Rhodopseudomonas boonkerdii: one gene and its partners. The protein of the gene in region 3 interacts with the protein of the main gene of each other region in a pairwise test. Links are inferred from orthologs where the notes say so. Each region holds a gene or a part of one and is shown on either strand. Other genes may lie near its edges.

Evidence for each region.
Region 1: the proteins of E0H22_RS22565 (region 3) and E0H22_RS12740 interact in binary tests that used the Escherichia coli proteins (3 or more experiments, as listed by UniProt). The link is inferred for Rhodopseudomonas boonkerdii from one-to-one orthologs.
Region 2: the proteins of E0H22_RS22565 (region 3) and E0H22_RS01215 interact in binary tests that used the Escherichia coli proteins (3 or more experiments, as listed by UniProt). The link is inferred for Rhodopseudomonas boonkerdii from one-to-one orthologs.

What each region holds. Positions count from the first base shown.
Region 1 is NZ_CP036537.1:2,747,048-2,751,252, reverse strand. What follows is about bases 1,529-4,205. They hold E0H22_RS12740 (P-II family nitrogen regulator), read left to right. Parts: upstream 1,529-2,536; coding sequence 2,537-2,875; downstream 2,876-4,205. Other genes in these bases: glnA (type I glutamate--ammonia ligase), read left to right, coding at 3,215-4,205; E0H22_RS12745 (NAD(P)H-hydrate dehydratase), read right to left, coding at 1,529-2,102. In the rest of the region: E0H22_RS12750 (multicopper oxidase family protein), read left to right, coding at 1-603; more of E0H22_RS12745, read right to left, coding at 606-1,528. UniProt on the Escherichia coli protein: P-II indirectly controls the transcription of the glutamine synthetase gene (glnA). P-II prevents NR-II-catalyzed conversion of NR-I to NR-I-phosphate, the transcriptional activator of GlnA. When P-II is uridylylated to P-II-UMP, these events are reversed.
Region 2 is NZ_CP036537.1:261,654-269,732, forward strand. The notes cover bases 2,652-5,401. They hold E0H22_RS01215 (P-II family nitrogen regulator), read left to right. Parts: upstream 2,652-3,732; coding sequence 3,733-4,071; downstream 4,072-5,401. Other genes in these bases: E0H22_RS01205 (YciI family protein), read left to right, coding at 2,652-2,780; E0H22_RS01210 (P-II family nitrogen regulator), read left to right, coding at 2,965-3,303; E0H22_RS01220 (ammonium transporter), read left to right, coding at 4,153-5,401. Outside these bases: E0H22_RS01195 (ubiquinone biosynthesis hydroxylase), read right to left, coding at 137-1,357; tesB (acyl-CoA thioesterase II), read left to right, coding at 1,509-2,384; more of E0H22_RS01205, read left to right, coding at 2,484-2,651; more of E0H22_RS01220, read left to right, coding at 5,402-5,592; E0H22_RS01225 (aminotransferase class I/II-fold pyridoxal phosphate-dependent enzyme), read left to right, coding at 5,834-7,057; E0H22_RS01230 (DNA translocase FtsK), read left to right, coding at 7,079-8,079. UniProt on the Escherichia coli protein: Involved in the regulation of nitrogen metabolism. Regulates the activity of its targets by protein-protein interaction in response to the nitrogen status of the cell.
Region 3 is NZ_CP036537.1:4,908,444-4,917,169, reverse strand. Bases 2,505-5,901 are described here. They hold E0H22_RS22565 ([protein-PII] uridylyltransferase), read left to right. Parts: upstream 2,505-2,893; coding sequence 2,894-5,701; downstream 5,702-5,901. Other genes in these bases: E0H22_RS22560 (methylated-DNA--[protein]-cysteine S-methyltransferase), read right to left, coding at 5,872-5,901; E0H22_RS22570 (aliphatic sulfonate ABC transporter substrate-binding protein), read right to left, coding at 2,505-2,625. In the rest of the region: E0H22_RS22580 (ABC transporter ATP-binding protein), read right to left, coding at 27-806; E0H22_RS22575 (ABC transporter permease), read right to left, coding at 806-1,651; more of E0H22_RS22570, read right to left, coding at 1,651-2,504; more of E0H22_RS22560, read right to left, coding at 5,902-6,393; polyhydroxyalkanoate synthesis repressor PhaR, read right to left, coding at 6,626-7,219; E0H22_RS22550 (acetyl-CoA C-acetyltransferase), read left to right, coding at 7,548-8,726.

The DNA of each region.
Region 1 (4,205 bases), 2.2 Mb from region 3 along the record:
CAGCCTGCGGAACCGTTCCCGGCGCGCAACAACCAGGTCGTGCTGGCGCCCGGCACCCGCATCGATGTCTTCCTCGACACCGTCAAAGCCGCCGGAACCGTCACGGCGATCCTACTCCACGACGGCAAGGACATCCGCCGCATCGGCCAGCTGGTGACGCTGAAGGATCCGCCGCTGCGCGCCGCGCCGCTCGCAGCCGCTCCCGCGCTGCCGGCCAACGACCTGCCGGCCCAGATCGACCTCAAGAGCGCGACGCGCGCCGACCTTGCCATCGGCACATCCGATACCGGTTGGCTCAGGCCGCTCGACCTCGGCCCATCCACGGCACCGGCCTTCAAGGCCAGGTCCGGACGCCCGGTGGTTCTCACTCTGGCTAACAAGGCGGCTGGTCCCGTCATCCTGCAGATGCACGGCCACCACTTCCGGCTGCTCGACAGGCTCGACGATGGCTGGAAACCGTTCTGGCTCGACACGCTGGCCCTCGACCCCGGCCAGACCCAGCGCATCGCCTTCACCGCCCGCAATCCCGGCCGCTGGTTGATCGAATCCTTCGTCGCCGAATGGGCGGCTCCGCGCCTTGTACGCTGGTACGAGGTCGGCTGAGCTCAGTAGGGAATCCCAAGCCGGTCATAAAGCCGCCGGAACACCGCCGGCATCACCTCCGGCAGATCTTCCGCGATCAGCCCCGGCCCGGCCTCGCTGCCGGCCTCGCCATGCATCCAGACGCCGATGCAGGCCGCCTCGAAGGCCGGCACGCCCTGCGCCAGAAACGCGCCGATCAGCCCCGCCAGGACGTCCCCGGAACCGGCCGTCGCCAACCATGGCGGTGCATTGGAGGCGATGGCGGCACGGCCATCGGGGGACGAGACCACCGTATCCGCCCCTTTCAGGACGACCACCGCACCTGATCGATTGGCCGCGAGCGTTACACGTTCAAGCTTCGATTGAATCTCAGGTTCTTCATTCAAGGAGCTGAATATTCTCGAGAATTCGCCTTCATGCGGCGTCAGAACGACCTCAGATTCAGGCTCAGCCTTGATCATGTCGAACAGCCGATCCGGCGCATCGGCAAAACTGGTCAGCGCATCCGCGTCGAGCACCAGCCGTCGTTTGGCCGCCAGACCTGCCGCAACGAGGCCACGCGTCTTCGCGCCAATCCCCGCGCCCGGTCCGATAATGCAGGCATTCACCTTCCCCCTGATCAGGGGAGCGAACTCCTCCGCCGTATCGACCGGCCGCACCATGACCGCGGTCAGCGCCGCCGCATTGACGGCCAGCGCATCGCGTGGCGACGCCACCGTAACGAGCCCTGCTCCGCCCCGCAGCGCCGCCCGCGCGGAGAGCCGCGCTGCGCCCGTCGCGGCGATGTCGCCGGAGACGACCACCGCGTGCCCCTTGGTGAACTTGTGTCCGTCGACGCGCGGCAACGGAAACGCGCTCTCCCAGAGGTCCGGGTTGTTTTCGGCCGCCTTCGGCCCGATCCGGTCGAGAACACCGTCGTCGATGCCGATGTCGATCACCCGCAGCTTGCCGCAATAGCTGCGACCGGGCAGCAGCAGGTGACCGGGCTTCGGACGGAAAAAGGTCACGGTCTCGGTCGCCAGAACGGCGGCACCCATGACAGCGCCGGAATTGCCGTTGATCCCGCTCGGCAGATCGACCGCCAGCACGGGGACACCCGACGCATTGATCGCATCGATCATGATCTTGGGATCGCCCTTCACCGGACGATCGAGCCCGGCGCCGAACAGCGCATCGATAATCAGCGCGGGTGATCCGATCAGCGAGGGATCGCAGGGCAGCACCTCGCCTTTCCACCCTTTCGCCGCGAGCGCAGCGTCGCCCTTCAACGTCGCGCGATCGCAGAGCAGGACCACCGACACGTCCCGTCCCTGCGCCGCCAGCTCCGCCGCCGCGACAAACCCGTCGCCGCCATTGTTGCCGCGACCGGCAACCACCAGGATCGCCCCTTCCTCGGCGAGATCGTTCGCCGCGTCGGCGACAGCGCGACCGGCTGCCCGCATCAATTCAAAACCTGGCGTACCGTCGGCGATCGTCAGCGCGTCGGCCCGGGCCATTTCCTCGGTAGTCAGGAGCTCCATATCGCCATCCGTATCGCCTGTTATGAAGGCAAGCGCGACATTGACCTGCGCGGCCAACCCAGATTGCACTTCATTTGATCAATGTGCCTACTTGATAGACAGGTGAGGTGCGGTATTCTTGTGCCAAGCACGGTCCAACCTGCAGTAAAAACCTGAAAATGCTTCAAAAATAGCCGCATGGCGATTTTGGCACGGACCCTGCTTTGAGGGAAGCCGACTTCGGACCTGGACACTCCACCAGCAGATGATGGAGAGACTTGGTCGTCCACTCTCATCGGCGAGAAATCGTCGACGCTCAGCGGGCGGGAGCGTAACTCCGCCCGAATGTGAGTATCGAATTGCCTGCGCGTTCGCCCCGCGGCTCCTATGCGGGAACGACGCAACTTCAAGTCCAGAAACTTTCGGCCTGTTTGGAAGTGCCGGGGAGACGTTCAGTGAAAAAGATCGAAGCCATCATCAAACCCTTCAAGCTCGACGAGGTGAAGGAGGCGCTTCAGGAGGTGGGACTGCAAGGCATCACCGTCACTGAGGCCAAGGGCTTCGGCCGTCAGAAAGGCCACGCCGAACTGTATCGCGGTGCCGAATACATCGTCGACTTCCTGCCCAAGGTGAAGATCGAGATCGTGATCTCCGACGACCTCGTCGAGAAGGCGATCGACGCGATCCGCCGCGCCGCACAGACGGGCCGCATCGGCGACGGTAAGATCTTCGTCTCCAATATCGAGGAAGCCGTGCGCATCCGCACCGGCGAGTCAGGCCTCGACGCGATTTAAGCGCGCATCCTTCACCTGTCCCGGACGCGCTGCAGCGTCAGGCGATGCGATCGCATCGCCGCCAACGCCGCTGCGCGTGGACCGGCACAGACGCCGTCATACCGCATCACGTCCGGGACACCTGTCGGCAATCTCAGCGCGCAAGCTCACCGGCCGGACTGGACGCTCTCCAAGGGCGATGCTATCCGATTTCTCCGACGTCTCGCGGCGTCAGCAAGAGGCTGCTTCGGCAGCCTTCTTGTTGCCGCTCCTTGTTGTTGAAGACATAAGCCTGTGACCCTCTCGTCATAGGCCGTTGTTACGTCCGGAATTCAGCCCGCAAAAAAGGTAGGGAAACCCATGACGACCGCCAAAGAAGTCCTGCAATCCATCAAGGACAACGACGTCAAATACGTCGATCTGCGTTTCACCGATCCGCGCGGCAAATGGCAGCACGTCACCTTCGACGTCTCGATGATCGACGAAGACATCTTTGCCGAAGGCACCATGTTCGACGGCTCCTCGATCGCCGGCTGGAAGGCGATCAACGAGTCCGACATGACCCTGATGCTCGATCCCGCCACCGCGGTGATCGATCCGTTCTTCGCCGAGACCACCATGGTCATCACCTGCGACGTGCTCGATCCCGGCACCGGCGAGCCCTATAACCGCGACCCGCGCGGCATCGCCAAGAAGGCGGAAGCCCAGGTCAAGGCCATGGGCGTGGGTGACACCGTGTTCGTCGGTCCGGAAGCCGAATTCTTCGTGTTCGACGACGTGCGCTTCTCGGCGCAGCCCTACAACACCGGCTTCAAGCTCGACTCGTCGGAACTGCCGACGAACTCGGACACCGAATATGAGAGCGGCAATCTCGGCCACCGCGTCCGCAACAAGGGCGGCTACTTCCCCGTCCCGCCGCAGGACTCGCTGCAGGACATGCGCTCGGAAATGCTCGGCGCCATGGCGCGCATGGGCGTCAAGGTCGAGAAGCATCACCACGAAGTGGCGTCGGCCCAGCACGAACTCGGCATGAAGTTCGACACGCTGACCCACATGGCCGACCAGATGCAGGTCTACAAATACTGCATCCATCAGGTCGCGCATATCTACGGCAAGACCGCCACCTTCATGCCAAAGCCAATCTTCGGCGACAACGGCTCGGGCATGCATGTGCACCAGTCGATCTGGAAGGACGGCAAGCCGACTTTCGCCGGCAACAAATATGCCGACCTGTCGGAAACCTGCCTCCACTATATCGGCGGCATCATCAAGCACGCCAAGGCGATCAACGCCTTCACCAACCCGTCGACCAACTCCTACAAGCGTCTGGTCCCGGGCTACGAGGCGCCGG
Region 2 (8,079 bases), 4.6 Mb from region 3 along the record:
CGAGCTCATGGTTCGAGACGGCGCTGCGCGCCTCCTCACCATGAGGGACAGAGTCTGTTGGCTCCGTCTGGGCGACCAGCAGCGCCAAACTATTGACTGCATTTCCAGTCAGACACTCAGGATGAAAGGTGGAGAGCTAAATCGCCTCGCCCTTCAGCAGCCTTGGCACTTCTCCCGACAAACCCGCCGCCTGCTTGATGAAGGCCCCCTTCAGCGGCGGCAGGCGATCGACGATGCCGAGACCGATATCGCGAATGCTGCGCACGAAGGGCAGGTCGTTCGAGAACATGAAATTCAGCACATTGGTTGCGAGCCCCATGCTCATGGTGTCGAAGCGACGCCAGCGCTGATAGCGCTCCAGCACATCGGCCTGACCGAAATCCATCCCGAGCCGGGCGGCATCGACGATCGTTTCCGCCAGCGCGGCGACATCCTTCAGACCCATATTGAGCCCCTGTCCTGCGATGGGGTGGATCACATGGGCGGCGTCGCCGATCAGCGCAAGGCGTTCGCCGATGAAGGAGCGCGCGACGAAATAGCCGAGCGGGAAAGCGCGCGGTTTATCGAGCGCCTTCACCTCGCCGAGATGCAGGCCGAAACGGCGCTCCAGCTCCGTATGAAATTCGTCATCCGGCAGCGCGACGATGCGCTCCGCATCCCTGCGCTTCTCCGTCCATACCAACGACGAACGATTGCCCCTCAGCGGCAGGATCGCGAACGGACCCGCAGGCAAAAAGTGTTCTTCCGCGCGGCCTTCGTGATCACGCTCGTGGCCCACGGTCACGACGATGCCGGACTGGTCATAATCCCAGCCATGAGTCGCAATCCCTGCGCGCTCGCGCAGTTTCGATCGCGCACCATCGGCCGCCACCAGCAAGGCGGCCCCGATCACGCTGCCGTCGCCCAGCGTGACGCTGACGCCGTCCGGCCGCGTATCGAAGCTCGCGACGGCTGTCGCACGCAGATCGATGCCCGCCGCCTCGGTGTGCAGCACCAGCTCATCGATCAGCCGGCGATTTTCCACCATATGGGCGAACGGTTCGCCGGGCTCGACCTCGCCGGCAAAGGTCAGGAAGGTCGGCCGTGTGGCGTCATCGACCTTCGAATCCGTCACCACCATATCGAGGATCGGCTGTGACTCCGCGGCCACCGCGTCCCACACCCCGATCGCGCCGAACATCCGCCGGCAGGCCGCAACAATGGCCGAGGCGCGCGGATCGCGGCTCGGCCGCGTCGCCAGCGCGGGATCGGCGACCACCACCGGCACATCCGGTCCCAGCCCTTGGCGCAGCGCTAGCGCCAGCGCCAGACCCGCGAAGGCCCCGCCGCCGATGACAATGCCTTTTGGTGCCGCCATGATACCCGTTCCCGCTGTTGCCACGCGCTTATAGCTGGGCGAAACAGGAATGCGAAACAAGGCAGGAAAGCCGGAACATGGAGACCATGATCTGGATCGTCCGGCCTTGGTAAATCGACCGTCACGCAGCCGCCGCACGAAAGACGCCGCCATGTCCAGGAGCCTGATCGACCTGATCGACATTCTCGATCTCGAGACCCTCGAAGTGAACATGTTCCGCGGCCGCAGCCCGAAGACGCGCTGGCAGCGCGTGTTCGGCGGCCAGGTGATCGGCCAGGCGCTGGTGGCCTCGGTGCGCACTGTCGAAGGCCGTATGCCGCATTCGCTGCATTGCTATTTCATCCTGCCCGGCGATCCGCAGATCCCGATCATCTACGAGGTCGAGCGCCTGCGTGACGGCAAGAGCTATTCGACCCGCCGCGTCACCGCGATCCAGCACGGCCACGCCATCTTCTCCATGATGGTTTCGTTCCACGCCGAGGAAGAAGACAGCTTCCATCATTTCGATCCGATGCCGGACGTGCCGCCGCCCGACAAATTGTCTGCGGAAGAGCTGGCAAAGGACCCGATCATCGAAAAGATGCCGGATTACATCCGCCGCTATTACGAGAGCGATCGCCCGATCGAGCTGCGCCCGGTGGAATTCAAGCGCTATGCCGGCGAGAAGATTCCGGACGGCCGCATCAATTTCTGGATTCGCACCGCCGCCAAGCTGCCGGACGATCCGGCTTTGCATATGTGCGCGCTCGCTTATGCGTCGGATTTTTCGTTGCTCGATTCCATCATGTCTCGCTATGGCCGCACGCTGTTTGACGGTCAGGCCATGGCGGCGAGTCTCGACCATGCGATGTGGTTTCACCGTCCGTTCCGCGCCGACGAATGGCTGCTCTACAGCCAGGATTCGCCAAGCGCCCAGAACGGCCGCGGCCTTGCCCGCGGCATGATCTTCAAGCCCGACGGCACGCTGGTCGCATCCGTCGCGCAGGAAGGCTCGGTGCGGGAGCGCCGCGAAAAACCGAAGAGCTGAGACAGACGATCTCACGTCCCGGACGCGATACAGCGCGCAGCGTCCGGGACACAAGCCAATCACACGCAGATGATCGATAATCTTCGCGGAGAAGTACCTATGCCTTATGTGATCGAAACCTGGGACAAGCCCGGCAGCCAGGCCCTCCGCGCCGAGCATCGCCCGGCCCATTTGGCTTTCCTGGCCGAGCACGCGAAGAAGCTGCTTGCCTGCGGCGCCAAGCTGCACGACGACGGCAGCGATCTCGGCGGCGGCATCTATGTACTGGACACCGAGGATCGCGCCGAGGCCGAAGCCTTCATCGCCGCCGATCCTTTCACCAAGGCCGAGCTGTTTGAACGCGTCAGCATCGTGCGGCAGCGTCGGGCCTATGTGGGCGGCGTGTGCTTGTTGTGAAGAAACAGCGGACCCGCAGCCGCTGGATAGGTTGAGCGCAGCGATATTCTCGCGGGCTTCACCACGCCTCAACGATACAGCTCTGGGGCTCTCGCGCCTCTGTGACACATCCTGCGATGCCCTATGGCAATGCGTCGCATGATTGCGTAAGCATATTTTGCACTGGCCAAACAGGATGCCCGTCATGAAGCTCGTGGTCGCGATCATCAAACCCTTCAAGCTCGACGAGGTACGTCAGGCGCTGACCGCCATCGGCGTGCACGGCATGACGGTGACCGAGGTGAAAGGCTATGGCCGACAGAAGGGCCATACCGAGATGTATCGCGGTGCAGAATACATCGTGAATTTCCTGCCCAAGCTGCGCATCGAGATAGCGGTCGATTCCAGCCTCGCCGACAACACCGTCGAGGTGATCTCTTCCAGCGCCCGCACCGGCCAGATCGGCGACGGCAAGATCTTCGTGACCCCTATCGACCGCGCCCTTCGCATCCGCACCGGCGAGACCGATAGCGACGCGCTCTGACCGCACGAGCGCCCTTCCGATCGGAAGAACGCGCCGAAGAGCTCAACTGGTTGAACGCTTGCAGCCCTGCCCGCATGGGCTGAATGGGCCTCCAAATTAGACATTTCCAGGCTATCTGCCCGAAATCTGCGTGGCGGAATACCGCTCTCTTGCCTCGTGCCTGAGCATGATTTTGTCGATACTCTGTCATGCTTTCGTTTTAGGCAGCATTGATTAGACTTTAAGCGCGGCCGAATAGCGCACCTTGAGTCGGTCTGCCCATGTCGCGAAAAGCGGGGGATTCATAAAACGTTAGCGGTCTCGGCCCGGTTGGCACGGCATTTGATTCTACTGGCCTTGGCTGTGGCCGCGTTGTGAATTTCTCCGCGTGGTGAAACCTCAGTCGAGATCGCCCGGCCATTCAGTCGGGCCTAAGCGGGGATAGGACCCATGAAAATTGTTATGGCGATCATCAAGCCGTTCAAGCTTGAAGAAGTCCGCGATGCCCTGACCGCCATCGGCGTTCACGGTTTGACGGTGACGGAAGTCAAAGGTTACGGCCGTCAGAAAGGCCACACGGAAATCTATCGCGGCGCTGAATATGCGGTGAGCTTCCTGCCGAAGATCAAGATCGAAGTCGCAGTCGCCTCCGATCAAGTGGACAAGACGATCGACGCCATCTCGGCAGCCGCCAAGACCGGTCAGATCGGCGACGGCAAGATCTTCGTCATCAGCCTCGAACATGCCGTTCGTATCCGCACCGGCGAGGCCGATGCCGCGGCGCTCTAAGCGCCTGCATCCCGGCCAAGCAATTCAGACAAACTTCCTCTCAACGCTCACCTCTTTTTTCTTTACTCAGGAGTCAAACACATGACGTTCAAGCGTCCATCTGGCGCGGGATTGGCGGCACTCGCCGTCGGCCTGTTTGCCGCAACTGCGGCTCACGCCGACCCGGCGATCAATAAGGGCGATAACGCCTGGCTGATGACCTCGACGGTCCTCGTGCTGCTGATGACCATTCCCGGCCTCGCGCTGTTCTATGGCGGTCTCGTCCGTTCCAAGAACATGCTCTCGGTGCTGATGCAGATCCTCTACACCGTCTGCATCGTCATGGTGATCTGGGCCGTGTACGGCTACAGCATCACCTTCACCGGCGGCTCGCCCTATATCGGCGGCTTCTCGAAGGCCTTCATGGCCGGCATCACGCCGGACTCCATGGCCGGCACCTTCACTGCCGACGTCGCCGTGCAGGAAATGGTCTATTTCTGCTTCCAGATGACCTTCGCAGCGATCACGCCATCGCTGATCGTCGGCGCCTTCGCAGAACGCACCAAATTCGCAGCCGTCGCGCTGTTCGTGCCGCTCTGGGTCACGCTCATCTACTTCCCGATGGCGCACATGGTCTGGTACTGGGCCGGTCCGGATGCGGTCGTTGCGGCTGCCAAGGCCGTTGCCGCCGCCGCTCCCGATGCCAAGGCTGCTGCTCAGGCCAAGCTTGACGAAGTGATGGCCGATGGCGGCCAGATCTTCCTGTGGGGCGCACTCGACTTCGCCGGCGGCACCGTGGTGCACATCAATGCCGGTATCGCAGGTCTCGTGGGCTGCCTGATCATCGGCAAGCGCACCGGCTACGGCAAGGAGCTGATGGCTCCGCACTCGCTGACCATGACCATGATCGGCGCCTCGCTGCTGTGGGTCGGCTGGTTCGGCTTCAATGTCGGTTCGAATCTCGAAGCGTCGGGCGGCGCCGGCCTCGCCATGGTGAACACCTTCCTCGCCACCGCCGCGGCGGCCATGGCCTGGATGTTCGCGGAGTGGATGACCAAGGGTCACCCGTCACTGCTCGGCGCAGCTTCGGGCGCCGTTGCCGGTCTCGTCGCCGTCACCCCGGCCGCCGGCTTCTCGGGCCCGATGGGCGCCCTGGTGCTCGGCATCATCGCCGGCATCGTGTGCCTGTTCTTCTGCACCACCATCAAGAACTCGCTCGGCTATGACGACTCGCTCGATGTGTTCGGCGTGCACTGCATCGGCGGCATCATCGGCGCAATCGGCACCGGCATCCTGGTCAACCCGGCCCTCGGCGGCACCGGCGTGATGGACTACGTGGCTGGCAAGGTCGCCGACTACGACATGGTCACCCAGGTGCTGGCGCAGTGTAAGGGCGTGCTGCTGACGCTGGTGTTCTCCGGCGTCGGTTCGGCGATCCTCTACAAGGTGGTGGATGTGATCGTCGGCCTGCGCGTCACCGTCGAAGTCGAGCGCGAAGGCCTCGACGTCACCGAGCACACCGAACGCGCCTACAACATGTAAGCGCCGAAATATCGAGATCGGCTGGGGCAATACCCGGCAATGCCCGAGCCGTCGAAGGGCCCCAGCGCAAGTTGGGGCCCTTCACATTTGTGGGGCTCTAGCTTTCGAAAGACGCTACGAAAACGTACTGAAAATCCATGGTTAATCGGGCCTTAACCTCGCCGTATCTATGGTGGTCTGATCCCATTTCTGCCGATCTCATGGGGCGGTCGGCAGCGTTGAAAGTACGGGCGTTTTTCCGATGGCTTCCACGATTCCCGCGCAGCTGCATGGTGTTTCCCGGACCTCCGCGGGCCCCGATGGCGAACGCTCGCCATTTGCGCGGCTGACCGAGCTGCTGGCGCCCTATCAGCCGGGATTGCCGCTGATCACCCTGTCGCTGGGCGAGCCGCAGCATCCGGTGCCGGATTTTGTCGGGCCTGTTTTAGCCAAGCATATCAACGATTTCGGGCTTTATCCGATCGCCAAGGGAATCGCGCCGTTCCGCGAGGCCGCGGCAAAATGGATCACGAAGCGATTCAACCTGCCGCGCGCGGTCGATCCGGAAACCGAAGTGCTGGTGCTGAATGGCAGCCGCGAGGGACTGTTTTTCGCCGGCATTGCGGCGGCCCGTTATGTCGGGCCGCGCGAGGGTAAGCCCGCGATTTTACTACCGAATCCGTTCTATCCGGCCTATGGCGCCGGCGCGCGGGCCGCAGGGTGCGAGCCGGTTTTCCTGCCGACCACGGTCGAAAACGGATTTCTTCCTGACCTCACGAAGATGGATGAGGCGATCTTGCGGCGAACCGTGGCGATCTACATCGCCTCGCCAGCGAACCCGCAAGGTGCTGTCGCGACACCGGAATATTTCAGGCAGCTGCACGCGCTCAGCCTGAAGCACGGCTTCATCGTCCTCAGCGATGAATGCTATTCCGAGATCTATACCCGCGAAGCGCCCGGCAGCATGCTCGCCTGCGCCGGCCCGGACTTCCAGAACGTGGTGGCCTTCCAGTCGCTGTCGAAGCGTTCCAACCTGCCCGGCATGCGCGTCGGCTTCGTTGCCGGCGACAGGAAATTCCTCAGCGCTTTCCATGAGCTACGCAACGTCGCCGCGCCGCAGGTGCCGGTGCCGCTGCAGCAGGTGGCAATCGCCGCCTACAGCGACGAGAGCCACGTCGAGGACAACCGCCGGCTTTACGGACTGAAGTTCGATCTCGCGGACCAGATTCTGGGCTCGCGCTACGGCTACAAACGGCCCGCTGGTGGCTTCTGTTTGTGGCTCGATGTCTCGAAATGCGGTGGCGACGAAGAGGCGACAGTGCGGCTTTACAGAGACGGCGGTGTTCGCGTCGTCCCCGGCAGTTACCTCGCCCGGACGCAGCCCGACGGCAGCAATCCCGGCGCGGGTTACATCCGGATCGCCATGGTTCAGGACAGCGATACCACCGCCGAGGCGTTGCACCGGCTGGTCAAAATTCTCGGCTGATCGCAGGGGCGCGCAGCAAGCATGAGCACCACGATCGAACGTGTCATTCCCCTAGTCGGGCACCTGCCCGCCTCGCTGCGCGAGGCGCTGGGACGGCGGCTGCGCGAACTCGCCGGCTTCGGCCTAGTCGGCGTCGCCGGCGTGGCCGCGGCAGCCATGATGACATGGTCTGTCCAGGACCCGAGTCTGTCGCATGCGACCTCGCGCGCGATCCGGAATGTCGCCGGCTATCCCGGCGCGATCGGCGCGGACCTCCTGATGCAGATCCTCGGCCTTGGCGCGATCATGATGATCCTCACCGTCGCCGTCTGGGGCTGGCGGATGATGACGCATCGGCACTTCGACCGCGAAGCGCTGCGCCTCACCTGCTGGCTGCTCTGCACCGTGTTCGCCTCGGGCTTCGCCAGCTGCTGGCAGCATGGCGGATCGTGGCCGCTGCCGACCGGCGTCGGCGGCGTGGTTGGCGATGCGCTGTTCCGTACGCCAGCCGTCGTGTTCGGCCCCGTCGGCTTCATCTACCGCTTCGTGCTCGGCCTGATTTTCTGTTCGCTGATGACGGCGACGTTCGTCATCGCCTGCGGATATGGCGCCAAGCCGAAGGAAGAATTCCCCGAGATCGACGACATCGACGAAGAGCCGTTCGAAGAAGTCGACGAGGAGAACGACCGCCGATCCTTTTCGGTTTCACTCGGCTGGCTCGTGCACGGCCTGATGAGCACCAAGGCGCGCATCGGCCGCATCCTGTCGTTCCTGTACGGCAAATTCGTCACCTCCGGCGGCGAGCCCCGCGCCACCGCGTTCCAGCGTCAGGAGCCGAATCTCGGCGGCCGCCGCCCGAGCCCTTCGATCGCTCCGCATGACGACGCACACGAGGAAGAAGAGGAAGAGTACGAGGAGGAAGAAGAAGAGGTCGAGGAAGAGCCCGCCCCGAAGGCGCGCAAGAAATCGTCCGCGAAGGAGCCTGCCCGCAAGAACAACGGCAAGTTCGAGCTACCCTCCGTCGGCATGCTCACCGCACCGAA
Region 3 (8,726 bases):
GCTTGTAGTCGCGTGTCGGCGCGATGTCACCACCAGGCGCCGACAGCCTCGGCAGGTGCGTGATCCGGCACGTCGCGATCGAGCGAACGATCGAGCGCGGTGAGCACGCGTTTCTTCACCGCATCGAACAGCGGAGATGCGCGGTCACGCGGGCGGGCGAGGCTGACATCGATCTCGGCGAACAGACGGCCCGGTCGCGGTCGCATCACCAGCACGCGATCGGCCAGCACGACGGCTTCGTCCACGTCATGGGTGACGAGGATCAGCGTCGGCCGCGTGTCAGCCCACAGGTCCAGCAGGTGGTCCTGAAGGTCGCGGCGCGTGAAGGCGTCGAGGGCAGAAAACGGCTCGTCGAGTAGCAGCACTTCGGGCTGCGGCACCAGCGAGCGGGCGATAGCGACGCGTTGCGCTTGCCCGCCGGAGAGTTCGCGTGGCCAGGCCTTGGCCTTATCGGGCAAGCCGACACGTGACAACGCCTGTTCAACCCGTTCCCGCCGTGTGGTGGCGGGAAGATCGGCGAGGCCGAAGCCGATATTGTCAGCGACATTGAGCCAGGGCAGCAGCCGCGGTTCCTGGAAGATGATGCCGATCTTCTCATGCGGCGCGGTGATGTCGATATCGTCGATGCGGATCGTGCCGGACGAGGCCCGATCGAGGCCGGCAATGGCGCGCAGCAGCGTGGACTTGCCGCAGCCGGAGCCACCGATGATGGCGATGATCTCGCCCTGCTGGATGCGGGCGCTGAAGCGCTCCAGGGCATGGACGCCATTGGGATAGGTCTTGTCGACCTTGTCGAGGGTGAGCATCAGGTGTCTCCGCCCGGCCGGAACGCATCCTGCCAGCGCAGCAGCGGCGCGGTGAGGCGTTCGATCAGCCAGTCGGTGGTCTTGCCGAGCAGGGCGAAGATGGTGATGGCGGCGAGGATCTGTGCGGGCTTGCCGAGCTGCTGGCCGTCGATCAAGAGATAGCCAAGTCCTTCGGAAGCGCCCATGAATTCCGCGGCGACCACAAACATCCAGCCGAGACCAAGGCCGACGCGCAGCGCCACCACATAGGCCGGCAGCACGGCAGGCAGCAAGATACGGCGGATCATGGCCGGGCCAGACAGGCGGAAGGTGCGGCCAACCTCGACGATCTTGCGATCGACCGAGAGAATGGCGCCCATCACGCCGAGATAGACAGGGAAGAACACGCCGACTGCGATCAGCGCGACTTTGGATGTCTCGAAGATGCCGAGCCACAGGATGAACAGTGGCACCCAGGCGATCGAAGGAATGGCGCGCAGGGCCTGCACGGTGGGATCGAGCAGCCGGCGTGCGATGCCCCAATAGCCTGAAATGGCGCCGAGCAGTGTGCCCGCGACAACGCCGAAGCCGAAACCGGCTGCAACGCGAATGAGTGTGGTAGTGATGTGTTTCCAGAGTTCGCCGCTTTGCGCGAGTTCGGCGATGGTGGCGATGACACGCGACGGCGGTGGCACCAGCCGGCCGTTCGACCAGCCAGCCCGGACCGCGGCCTCCCATGCGAGCGCGAGGGTGAAGGGCAATACAATGCCGAGCGCCGGCCGCGCGAAGCGCTGCCAGCGTCCGGTCGTCGCCTGCAGTGCCGGGGCTTCTGCCACCGGCGCTGGCGTATCGAGGGCGATGCTCATCAGCTCTTCGGCAGCGGGATCTGGTCGTCGATCAGGGCGTTCACCGTTGCCTTCACGTCGACTTTCGCGTCGATCACGCCCGCCTGCTGCAGAGCGAGGCCCGCCGCGAGGATCGATTCGCGCTGCGGTGCGCCGATGCGGCTATGGGTGAGCTCGGTGCGCTCCTTGAGCTGCTTGTCGACCACGGCCTCGGGCAGCTTGGTGACGCCGATAAAGGCCTTCTTCAGCTCCGGATAATTCTCCAGCGAATACTTTCGCGCGTCTTCATAGACCGCGAGCACGCGGCGGGCGGCATCCGGATAGTCTTTCAAAAACTGTTCGCGAACATTCAGGATACCCCAGGTATTGGCCTCGGGTTTGCGGAAGAACAGCTTTGCGCCGTCCTCGACTTCGGCCTGCGCCATCATCGGATCGAGCCCGGCCCAGGCATCGACATCGCCGCGGATCAACGCAGCCTTGCCATCGGCGTGCTGCAGCAGCACCGGGGTGATGTCCTTGTCGGTGAGTTTGGCATCGAGCAGTGCGCGGACCAGGAAGATGTGCGGGTCGGTGCCACGGGTCACTGCGACGCGCTTGCCCTTGAGATCGGCGACGGAGGCGATCTTGGAGTCCTTTGTCGTCACCAGCGCGGTCCACTCCGGCCGCGAATAGACATAGACAGACTTGATCGGGTTGCCGTTGATTTTGGCGACCAGTGCGGCGGATCCGGCGGTCGAGCCAAAATCGATCGAGCCGGCATTGAGGAATTCGAGCGCCTTGTTGGAGCCGGCCGACTGCACCCAGGTGATCTTGATGCCGTCCTTGGCGAATTCCTTTTCTAGGAGGCCGTTCTGCTTGAGGATGATCGAGACCGGATTATAGGTCGCCCAGTCGAGCCGGATCTCCTTGAGCGGGTCGGCGGCGAAGGCGGTGGCAGGCAGCAACGCTGCGCCGGCAATCAGACCGGCGGCCGCGCGCCGTGATAGGCTGAACATTCGAATCTCCCCATGAAATGACATGCGTTCTTGCGCGCCGACAAGCTTCGTCCAACGCGCCGGAAGCGGCTGGACACCATCGCGTTGCGACGCAAAAACTCTGTTTAATTTCAATTGCTTATGCGGTTTCGTCAACGAGAAGATATCGCGCGCCAAGGCGCTCGCTTTGAGGATGTCGTTTCTTCGATTGCGCAAACGGCAGCATGAACTAACTGTTGGGTCACAATCACCGTGACAGCGCTTGCGCCGTCCGATATCCGGGATGCCTATGGACAGTGCTGTGCTGAAGATCGGGACGGCTCCCGACATCGAATTCGATACCGCGCGGATTGCCGCCGAGATCGATGCGCTTGCTGCGGAGCACCGCGGCAAGAGTGATCTGTTTCGCGCTGCGCTCGCCAGGCTGCTCAAGGCCGAACTGATGACCGCGCGTGAAGCGGCCGAGGCGGCGTTGCTGAAGGACCGTCACGGCAGGCGCTGCGCTGAGCGGCTCTGCGACGTGCAGGACGATATCATCCGCCTGTTGTTCAACGCAGCGACCAAGCATCTCTATTACTCTCCGTTGCCATCGAGCGGAGAGCGCATGTCGGTGGTTTCCACCGGTGGCTACGGCCGCGGCTTGATGGCACCGGAGTCCGATATCGATCTCCTGTTCATCCTTCCCTACAAGCAGACCGCCTGGGGCGAGCAGGTCGCCGAGGTCATTCTCTATTGTCTGTGGGACATGGGGCTCAAGGTCGGCCACGCCACCCGCTCGGTGGATGAATCGATCCGCCAGGCGCGCGGCGACATGACCATCCGTACGGCGATCCTGGAGACGCGCTTCCTCGCCGGAGACAAAGAGCTCTACGAAGAACTGGTCAAGCGTTTCGATGAAGAGGTGGTGCAGGGCACCGCGGCCGAATTCGTTGCAGCGAAGCTCGCCGAGCGCGAGGAACGGCATCGCCGCGGCGGCCAGTCGCGCTATCTGGTCGAGCCGAACGTCAAGGACGGCAAGGGCGGCCTACGCGACCTGCATACGGTGTTCTGGATCGCGAAATATGTCTACCGCGTGCGCGACAGCAAGGAGCTGGTGGCGCGCGGCGTGTTCGATGCGCAGGAATATCGCACCTTCAGGCGATGCGAGGATTTCCTGTGGTCGGTCCGCTGCAACATCCACTTCCTGACCAAGCGGCCGGAAGAGCGGCTGTCGTTCGATTTGCAGCGCGAGATCGCTGTGCGCCTCGGCTATACCTCGCATCCCGGCATGCAGGACGTCGAGCGCTTCATGAAGCACTACTTCCTGATTGCGAAGGAGGTCGGTGACCTCACCGCGATCCTGTGCGCCAAGCTGGAAGACCAGCAGGCCAAGCCGGCGCCGGCGCTGACGCGGATGATGGCCAAGCTGCGGCCCGACAACAAACGCCGTCGTGTTCCCGGCAGCGACGTCTTCATCGTCGACAACAACCGCATCAATCTGGCCGCACCCGATGTCTTCAAGGAAGATCCGGTCAATCTGATGCGGTTCTTTCGTCTGGCGCAGAAGAACAATCTGGCGTTCCATCCCGATGCGATGCGCACCGCGACACGCTCGTTGCGGTTGATCACTCGCGAGATGCGGGAAGACCCCGAGGCTAACAAGATCTTCATGGAGATCCTGACCTCGGACAATGCCGAGACGGTGCTGCGGCGGATGAACGAGACCGGCGTGCTCGGCCACTTCATCCGTGCGTTCGGCCGCATTGTCTCGATGATGCAGTTCAACATGTATCATCACTATACGGTCGATGAGCATCTGATCCGCTGCATCGGCATCCTTCAGGAGATCGAGCGTGGCGGTAACGAGGAGTTTGTGCTCGCCAGCGATCTGATGCGCAAAATCCGGCCCGAACATCGCGCGGTGATCTACATCACCGTGCTGCTGCATGACATCGCCAAGGGGCGGCCGGAGGATCACTCCATTGCGGGCGCCAAAGTGGCGCGGCGGCTGTGTCCTCGGCTCGGTTTCAACGCTGCCGATACGGATCTGGTGGCGTGGCTGATCGAGGAACATCTCACAATGTCCACGGTGGCGCAGTCGCGCGACCTATCGGACGCCAAGACCATCGAGAATTTCGCCGCCGTGGTGCAATCTGTCGAGCAGATGAAGCTGCTGACGATCCTGACCACCGCCGATATTCGCGGCGTCGGGCCGGGTGTATGGAACGGCTGGAAGGCGCAGCTCTTGCGCACGTTGTATTACGAGACCGAACCGGTGCTCACCGGCGGCTTCTCCGAAGTGAATCGCGCCCAGCGTATTGCCGCAGCGCAGGCCGAATTCCGTCGTGCCTTCACCGAATGGCCGGAGCAGCAGCTCAATGCCTATATCGCGCGGCACTATCCGGCTTACTGGCTTAAGGTCGATCTGGAGCGCAAGATACGTCACGCGCGTTTTCTGCAGGCGAGCGAACAGGCCGGCCACAAGCTGGCGATCAATGTCGGCTTCGACGAGGCGCGCGGGGTCACCGAACTTACGATCCTTGCCGTCGACCACCCCTGGCTGCTGTCGATCATCGCCGGCGCCTGTGCTGCAGCCGGAGCGAATATCGTCGATGCGCAAATCTATACGACCACCGACGGGCGTGCGCTCGACACGATTGCGATCTCGCGCGAGTATGACCGGGACGACGACGAAGGCCGCCGCGCGACACGGATTGGCGACATGATCGAGGATGTGCTCGAGGGCAAGTTACGTTTGCCGGAGACGGTAGCGAAACGCGCGTCGTCGAGCTCCTCCAATAAGGCGAAGCTGAAGGCTTTTACTGTCGAGCCGGAAGTGATCGTCAACAATCAGTGGTCGGATCGCTATACGGTGATCGAGGTCTCCGGCCTCGACCGTCCGGGCCTGCTGTATCAGCTCACCACGGCGATCTCGAAACTGAATCTCAACATCGCCTCAGCGCATGTGGCCACCTTCGGCGAGCGCGCGCGTGACGTGTTCTATGTCACCGACCTGCTCGGTGCGCAGATCACGGCACCGACGCGCCAGGCTGCCATCAAGCGGGCGCTGATCCATCTGCTGGCGAATAACGAGGTCGCGGAGAAACCGGCGGCGTAACTCCACCCTCATCCTGAGGAGCCGCGTAGCGGCATCTCGAAGGATGGCGCCAAGCGCCGGAGCTTCGCGATTTCATGGTTCGAGATGGCGCTGTCAGCGGCGCAATTGCGCCGCTAGGCCTCCTCACCTCAGCCTGAACGCAACTGCGTTCAGGCGGGAGGGACTGAGTGTTAGGCGACCTCCACGCCCTCATGCCGCAGCAGCCAACGCTTGCGTTCGATCCCGCCGCCATAGCCGGTCAATGCGCCATTGGCGCCGATCAGGCGATGACAGGGGACAACCACGCTGAGGGGATTCGACCCATTGGCATGACCAACGGCGCGCATCGCTGTGGGTGAGCCCAGCTGTGCGGCGAGGGCGCCATAGCTGAGCGTCGTGCCGGCGGGGATCTTGCGCAGTGCAGTCCACACATTGCTCTGAAATGGCGTACCCGGGATGTGGCAAGGGATCGCGTCGAGCTGATTGAGCTCGCCGCCGAAATAGCGTGTTAACGCCCGACGAATCGATTTGGGAGCTGGTGCATCGACGAGAAGTGCTGCATCGAGATAGCGGCGCAGCGAGGTGTTTAGGCGTTCTTCGTAATCTGTCCAGTCAAGTGCGCACAGCGTGCCATCGGCACTCGTCACCAGCAATGCCGTGCCAATCGGCGTGTCCAGTCGGTCGAGATGAAGTGGTGTCGCGGGCTTTGCCATGGGGGGCGCTCATCACATGAAAACGCCGACCGTAGTGTGCCACGGTCGGCGCTGCATTCCGATTTCCGAGAAAATCTCAGACCCTCATCCTGAGGAGATGCGGAGCCGCGCCTCGAAGGATGGCGGCGAGACGAGAGCCAGGCCATCTCATGGTTCGAGACGGCGCTTCCGCCTTCGCTCTTCGAGCTACGGCGGACAAGTCGCGCCTCTTCACCATGAGGGGCTGAGAATCTTACTCGCTCTTCGGCTCGTGCGACATGCGTTCGAGGCGGTCCTGCATGTCCTTCATCTGGCGGCGCAGGTCTTCGATATTGTCGCTTCCACTCGAAGTCGGCTCAGGGGCCTTGTCCGGCTCTGCGGCGCCGGGACGCGGCGGCACGAACGGTTTGAACATTGAGAAAGTCTGCTGGAACAGCTCCATGTTGCGGCGAACCGTTTCTTCCAGCGGCGCGAAAGGTGTCATGCCGAAGGTGCTCGTCATCTGCTTGCGGAATTTCTCCTGCTCGCGCGTGAGCGAATCAATCGACTGTTCGAGATATTTCGGTACCACCATCTGCATGCTGTCACCGTAGAAGCGGATCAGTTGGCGCAGGAACGTGGTCGGCAGCAGGTTCTGGCCGGCCTTGTTCTCCTGTTCAAAGATGATCTGTGCGAGCACCTGCCGGGTGATGTCGTCACCGGTCTTGGCGTCGTAGACGAGGAAATCCTCGCCATCCTTCACCATCGCGGCGAGGTCTTCCAGCGTCACATATGTACTCGTTCCGGTATTATAGAGCCGGCGGTTCGCATATTTCTTGATGGTGGTCGGTTGATCTGTTTTCGCCATGGCTCACTTACCTACCGGTGACGGGAAACCTTTCGGCAATGCGCCAAAAAGGCCAATCGATGGGGTGGTCGAACAACGCAATGCAATAAAGTAAGCACTTTCAAAGTGGCTCGGCTACCGTTTTGTGCGTCACGGTTAAAATGACGGCATGATTGTGCTATGCAATGCGACATTGGTGCCAATTTTGGTGCGCTGCGGTCGGAAATGGCCGCAGGTCCAATTGACACATCGATGCGAGGTTTAAGAGGATACGTGCCAGGCGGCGTCAGCCGTTTCGGCGCGATGAAAGTCGAACAAGCCCACTTCAAAACAAAAACAGGAGATGTCCATGTCAGACGATGTCGTCATCGTCAGCGCCGCCCGCACACCGGTCGGAAGCTTCAACGGTGCTTTCGCAACCACGCCGGCGCATGATCTCGGCGCTGTCGCCATCAAGGCCGCGCTCGAGCGCGCCAAGCTCGATCCTGCCCGCGTCTCCGAAGTGATCATGGGCCAGATTCTCACTGCGGCGCAGGGCCAGAACCCGGCGCGACAAGCAGCGATCGCGGCCGGTCTTCCGGTCGAGACCTCGGCCTGGGGCGTCAACATGCTGTGCGGCTCGGGCCTGCGTACCGTCGCGCTCGGCTATCAGGCGCTGATGAATGGCGATAGCGACATCGTCGTCGCCGGTGGCCAGGAGTCCATGAGCATGGCCCCGCATGCGCAGTATCTGCGCGGTGGCGTGAAGATGGGCTCGACGGAACTGGTCGACACCATGATCAAGGACGGTCTGTGGGATGCCTTCAACGGCTATCACATGGGTAACACCGCCGAGAACGTGGCGAAGCAGTTCCAGATCACCCGCCAGCAGCAGGACGAGTTCGCCGTTGCGTCGCAACAGAAGGCGGAAGCCGCCCAGAAAGCTGGCAAGTTCAAGGATGAGATCGTTCCGGTGACGATCAAGGGGCGGAAGGGCGACACCGTCGTCGACACCGACGAGTATCCGCGTCACGGCGCTTCATTGGAAGCCATGGCCAAGCTGAAGCCTGCTTTCGACAAGGAAGGCACCGTTACCGCCGGTTCGGCCTCGGGTATCAACGACGGCGCCGCCGCCGTGGTGCTGATGACCGCCAAGCAGGCGGCCAAGGAAGGTCTCACTCCGCTCGCGCGTATCGTGTCGTGGGGGCAGGCTGGCGTCGATCCCAAGATCATGGGCACCGGCCCGATCCCGGCGTCGCGCGCGGCGCTGAAAAAAGCTGGCTGGTCGATCAACGATCTCGACCTGATCGAAGCCAATGAGGCTTTTGCAGCGCAGGCGTGTGCCGTGAACAAGGATCTCGGCTGGGATACCTCGAAGGTCAACGTCAATGGCGGTGCGATCGCCATCGGCCATCCGGTCGGCGCGTCGGGCGCCCGCGTACTCGTGACGCTGCTGCACGAGATGCAGAAGCGTGATTCGAAGAAGGGCCTTGCCACGCTGTGTATCGGCGGGGGCATGGGCATCGCGATGTGTGTGGCACGCGACTAA